2 regions of the Suilimivivens sp. genome follow, and region 1 is predicted to be linked to the other one. Evidence: predicted binding sites of a transcription regulator. Region 1 holds the regulator's gene; the other holds the start of a gene.
What was found. The regulator NrdR, encoded in region 1, represses ribonucleotide reductase genes. The targets are predictions, from matches to a motif close to CACAANATNTTGTG.
Positions count from the first base shown of each region.

Region 2: the regulator NrdR is predicted to act here: its motif matches at 1,210-1,223, upstream of nrdD (anaerobic ribonucleoside-triphosphate reductase).

Region 1 is NZ_JAXXXI010000045.1:115,164-118,371, forward strand. It holds gene sigG (RNA polymerase sporulation sigma factor SigG) at 1-638, opposite strand, end outside; gene WJQ40_RS09680 (YlmC/YmxH family sporulation protein) at 768-1,001, shown strand; gene nrdR (transcriptional regulator NrdR) at 1,058-1,507, shown strand; gene WJQ40_RS09690 (ABC transporter substrate-binding protein) at 1,676-3,190, shown strand.
Region 2 is NZ_JAXXXI010000029.1:27,470-30,677, reverse strand. It holds gene nrdD (anaerobic ribonucleoside-triphosphate reductase) at 1-1,167, opposite strand, end outside; gene WJQ40_RS03955 (MATE family efflux transporter) at 1,286-2,680, opposite strand; gene tadA (tRNA adenosine(34) deaminase TadA) at 2,658-3,208, opposite strand, start outside.

The DNA.
Region 1 (3,208 bases):
CGTTTATTCAGATGCTTCATGGCTTCACTTAAGGAAAGATGTTCCACCCAGTTCTCTTCTTTATTCTTCTTGTCACTGATCTGATCCATGACATAAAGGGTATCCCCACCATCGGTAAAAACAGGCTCGTACAGGCTCATTGGATTCTGGATGGCATCCAGGGCATAGACAATATCTTCTTTGGAGATGCCGATTTCTTCCGCAATTTCACTGAGAGTAGGATCCTTCATATTTTTCTTTAACAGCATTTCCTTTGCATAAATGGCTTTGTAGGCTGTATCCTTCAGGGAGCGGCTGACCCGGATACAATTGTTGTCACGGAGAAAACGCCGGATCTCTCCGATGATCATGGGTACGGCATATGTGCTGAATTTGACATTCAGGGAAACATCAAAGTTATCAATGGCCTTGATCAGACCGATACAGCCGATCTGGAACAGGTCATCCGCATTTTCGCTGCTGGATGAAAAACGCTTGATCACGCTGAGGACAAGACGCAGGTTCCCTTCGATATATTTTTCCCTGGCAGAGGTGTCCCCCTGCGTGATTTTTTTAAAAAGAGCCTCTTTTTCTGCTGTCTTCAGCAGGGGGAGTCTTGCCGTATTTACCCCGCAGATTTCAACTTTTCCCTGTGCCATAAAGAATCCTCCTGTTTACTAGATACTTGTAATCATTCTCAAAAGACCAGGAAAATATTCATGCAGAAAAAGGATTTCCAGATTTGTCTGTCTGCATAAAATAATAAAAAGAGGAAGAGGCAGGAAAAGATGCGTTATTCAGAACTGAAATGTAAGGACGTGATCAATTTAAGGGACTGCAGGAAGCTTGGCAGGATCGGAGATCTTGAGTTTGATGAATGCAGCGGAAGGATATGCAGTGTCACGGTACCGGGAAATAATAAATTCTGTAATCTTCTGAAATCGGAACCGGATTACTGTATTCCCTACAAGGATATCAAACAGATTGGACCTGATATTATTATTGTAGATGTCTGCGGTTGACATGCTTTTCTGTGCGGAATATAATATTCTCAAAGAACCAGAACAGGAGAAAGCCTATGAAATGTCCCTATTGCAGCCATGAAAATACAAGAGTCATTGATTCAAGACCGGCAGAGGATAACAATTCCATCAGACGAAGAAGAGTGTGTGATGAATGTGGTAAACGCTTTACCACCTATGAGAAGATAGAGACGATTCCCCTGATTGTGATCAAGAAGGATGAGAACAGGGAGCCATATGACAGATCCAAGATCGAAGCAGGCGTTCTTCGTGCCTGCCATAAGAGACCGATCAGCATCAATCAGATCAACCAGCTCGTGGATGAAGTAGAGACAGAGATTTTTAACAGGGAAGAGAAAGAGATCCCAAGCCGTGTGATCGGAGAACTTGTCATGGATAAGCTGAAGAATCTGGAAGCTGTAGCCTATGTCAGATTTGCTTCTGTATACCGGGAGTTCAAGGATATCAATACCTTTATGGACGAACTGAAGAAGGTACTGAAATAAAGAAAACAGAGAGAAAACAGAGATAAGGAACGGGGAAAGCCATTTTCCCATAAAAAGAAAGCAGTCCTGAAAAAGGGATTGCTTTTTTAAAAAGAATCATATACAATAAGCGAGGCATTTAAACAGAATGCAAAATTTCATAACAAGAATGAGAAAGGAATCAGAAACATGAAAAAAGGAGCAGTAAAATGGCTTCTGGTCTTCATGCTTACCACGCTTGCTGTTGCACTGGGCGGATGCGCAGGTGACAAGGAAGGGGAGAGTTCTTCTCAGATTACCATCGGAATCCCCCAGGATCTGGAGGATAGTCTTGACCCCCACAAGGCAGTGGCGGCAGGAACGAAAGAGGTATTATTCAATCTGTTTGAAGGATTGGTTAAGCCGACCAGTGATGGTGATTTAATCCCTGCAGTGGCAAGCGCCTATGAAGAATCAGAAGGCGGGAAGGTATATACCTTCACATTAAGAGACGGAGTAAAGTTTCACGACGGAAGCCTGGTTACGGCAGAGGATGTAAAGTTTTCACTTGACAAATGCGCCGATACCAGTAACGGAGGACCTCTGGTACCGGCGTTTTCCAATATTGAGAGCGTGACGATCGCAGATGATCATACCGTAGTTGTAACACTGCAGGAAGCAGACACAGAATTTCTGGCTTATATGACGACAGCAATCATTCCAAAGGCCAATGAGAATCCGGATACCAATCCCATCGGAACAGGACCTTACAAATATGTATCCCGTTCACCCCAGGAGAACTTTATAGTAGAGAGGTTTGATGATTATTGGGGAGAAAAGGCTAATATTGAGAATGTAACCTTTAAGATCTGTGCCAATGCCGATTCCATTGTCATGAATCTGGAGGGCGGATCCATTGATATGTTCGCAAGAGTGACAGCAACCCAGGCAGCAGAGCTTTCTGACAAGTTTGATGTACTGGAAGGGACGATGAATCTGGTGCAGGCTCTTTACCTGAACAATGCTGTAGCGCCCTTTGATGATGTAAGGGTCAGACAGGCTCTCAGCTATGCAGTAAATCCGCAGGAGATCATGGATATCATTTCAGACGGTAAGGGAACCGAGCTGGGAAGCTCCATGTTTCCGGCGTTTGGAAAGTACTATATGGAAGAACTGAATGATACGTATCAGCAGAATTTTGATAAGGCAAAGGAGCTGCTTGCAGAAGCCGGTTATCCGGATGGCTTTTCCTTTACGATTACAGTACCTTCCAACTACCAGCCCCATATAGATACCGCACAGGTTCTGGTAGAGCAGTTTGCCAATATCGGTGTGACTGCCAATATCCAGCTTGTAGAGTGGGACAGCTGGCTGAGTGATGTTTATACAGACAGAAACTTTGAATCCACGGTTGTTGGCGTAGATGCATCAAGTCTTACAGGAGCAGCCCTTTTGCAGAGATTTACCAGTACGGCATCCAACAACTTTATCAACTATAACAATGCAGACTATGATACGGCTTTTGCAAATGCACTTGCCAGCACGGATGATGCAGAGAAAACAAAGTATTACAAGGAATGCGAAACAATTCTTGCTACAGATGCAGCAAATGTTTATATTCAGGATCTGCCGGAGTTTGTAGCATTAAATAAGAACTATACAGGATATGAGTTCTATCCCCTGTATGTTCAGGATATAGCAAAACTGAAGCTTGTCAGCCAGTAATCTGACGATAGGAGGACA
Region 2 (3,208 bases), on a different contig from region 1:
TTCCTTGAGCTGCTTCATGATCTTCTCGGAAATATAATCAGGAACCAACCTCCTAGCAGTACATTTTGCTGCCAGCTCTGTCAGATAAAAATACGGATCTCCCTCATGGATATTGTCATCCTCAAGCACATAGATCAGCTTGGGAAATGCCGGTGTGATATAGGTTCCGCTTTCATTCTTGACTCCCTGGATCCTCTGGTTCAGCATTTCCTCGATCACAAGCGCAAGATCCTTCTTTTCCTGTGCACTCTTTGCCTCATTCAGATACATAAATACGGAAAGGAACGGAGCCTGACCATTGGTGGTCATCAATGTGATCACCTGATACTGGATCGTCTGTACACCCTTTTCGATCTCTTTGCGGAGCCGTCTCTCAACAACCCTGCTGATCACTTCGTCTGATGGGGTATCGCCCATCAGCTCTGCGTCCTCGAGCACTTCCCTGCGGATCTTTTCTCTGGATACCTGTACAAAGGGAACTAGATGTGTCAGAGAAATACTCTGACCGCCGTACTGGTTGCTGGCCACCTGCGCAATGATCTGCATGGCGATATTGCAGGCTGTGGAAAAGCTGTGAGGCTTGTCAATATATGTCTCACTGATAACAGTTCCGTTCTGCAGCATATCCTCCAGGTTAACCAGATCACAGTTGTGCATATGCTGTGCAAAATAGTCTGCATCGTGGAAATGGATCAGCCCCTCCTGGTCTGCCTTTACGATATCCTGGGGAAGCAGCAGCCTTCTTGTCAGATCCTTGCTTACCTCTCCTGCCATATAATCACGCTGCACACTGTTGATGATCGGATCCTTATTGGAATTCTCCTGCAGAACCTCTTCATTATTACATTCGATCAGAGACAGGATCCTGTCATCTGTTGTATTGCTTTTTCTTACAAGAGAACGGGTATAGCGGTACTTTACATAACATCTCGCCACATTGAAAGCACCCTGTGCCATGATCTGATTTTCTACCATATCCTGCATTTCCTCTACGGAAATAGCTCGGTTCATCTTGCTGCATTTGAAATTAATATAATCCGCAATCTCCTCGATCTGCTCCTCTGTGAGTTCTTCCCTGATCGCCGCCTTGTTCGCCTTAGCAACTGCAGCTACAATTTTTCTGATGTCAAAGTCTACCTCTGACCCGTTCCTCTTAATTACCTTCATGAAACCCCTCCTTGTACTAACGATGTACGTTTTTAATTATAGTACAAGATATAGTATTACACAAGCCACAAATATCAAAATATTGTTATTATAAGTAGCATTCACATTTTAAACGGGTTTACGGCTCCTTTACAATATTCTGCAGCCAGATATCACTGCGGATCATAAAATAACCGATGGTAACCTTAATGATCTCCGTAAAGGATACAAAGAAAAACACCATTTCTATGGTAAGTGCTGTATGCTTGGCAAGTATTGTAGCGAGCGGAATTACAATTACCCAGGTATAAACACTGTCAAACAGAAAGGTGATTCCAGTCTTGCCCCCGGACCTCAGTGTGAAATAGGACGCATGTGAAAAAGCACAAAGCGGCATGACCAGAGCGGAGATCATAATAAATCTGCCGGCAAGCTCCTTGATACTGTCCTCTGTCTTGTAGATCATCGGAAAATAACGGCCTGCAAATATCATAATAAGTGATACTCCCATGCAGCAGAGCACACAGAAAAAAATCATCTTATTATCTTTATCCCTGGCTTCCTCCAGCCGTCCTGCACCAAGAAGCTGTCCGACTACGATGGAAATGCACCCGCCAAGCTGGAGGTAAACAATATTAAACAGATTGCTTATGGTAGAGGAAATATTCTGTGCCGCTACTACCTCAAGGCCACGGACAGCGTAGCACTGGGCGATCACAGCCATTCCCACTGCCCAGAGCATTTCATTGAACATCAGCGGTGTTCCCTTTTTAATAATGCCAGACAAAATATGTCCCGGAACAGAGAATCCATGATAGACTCCCTTCAGATACGGGTTCTGCTCCAGATGAGTATGTGCCCAGATCACCACAATGGCACATTCCACAAATCTGGCTGCCACTGTCGCTATGGCTGCACCCTGCACCCCATAGGCCGGAACCCCTCCTATCCCGAAGATCAGCACATAATCCAGCACCAGATTGGTTACCACTGCTGCCAGACTCGCCAGCATCGGCACAAATGTATGCCCGGTTTCCCTGATCGTATTCACATAGGCCTGGCTGACAGCAAATGGCACAAGTCCTGCCATCATGATCCTCAGATATTGCTCTCCATACTGAAGGGCAAGTGCAGTGTTCCCCACACTTCCTCCGTCACTTAAGTACAGGGAGATCAGATCCGTATCAAAGAATCCAAACAAAAGCAGGGCGATCCCGGCGATAATGATGCAGGCATACATTTTAAACCGGAATGCATACTTCTGCCCTTCATAATCCCCTTTACCATAAAACTGGGTACCAAATATCCCGGCGCCGGACACACCGCCCCAGATACAGATATTAAATACAAAAATAAGCTGATTGACAATGGCTACACCAGACATCTGCTCTGTTCCCACCTGCCCGACCATGATATTGTCAAGAAAGCTGACAAAGCTGGTAATGGCATTCTGAATGATCATGGGAACAGCAAGCACCAGTACATATCTAAAAAATGCAGTATCTATATATTTATTTTTTATCTTCGTTAACATTCTCTTCTCCTGTTTCTTTCTGCTGCACAGCAGTATTTCCAGCCACGGCCGACATCCGCAGCTTCTTCTCCATCTTTACTCTCACCCGAAGTCCCTTAAAGAATTCTTTCAGCATACTGGAGCACTCCTCTTCCAGAACTCCTCTTGTCACCTTCACCTGGTGGTTAAATCTTTCATCCTCCAGAATATTCAGTATGGAACCCCCACAGCCTGCCTTGGGATTCATGCAACCCATTACCACCTCATCGATCCTGGCCTGTACGATCGCGCCTGCACACATCTGACAGGGTTCCAGTGTCACATACAGCGTGCAGCCCTCAAGCCGCCAGTCACCAAGTTTTTTGCTCGCCCTGTTGATCGCTGTGATCTCTGCATGTGCCAGCGTATTTTTATCCGTATTTCTACGGTTATAACCTCTTCCTATGATCTTTCCTTCGTGGACGATGACACAGCCGATCGGTACCTCAAGCAGAGCGTATGCCTTTTTTGCCTGCTTTATGGCCGCCTTCATATACTTTTCCTGCTCAG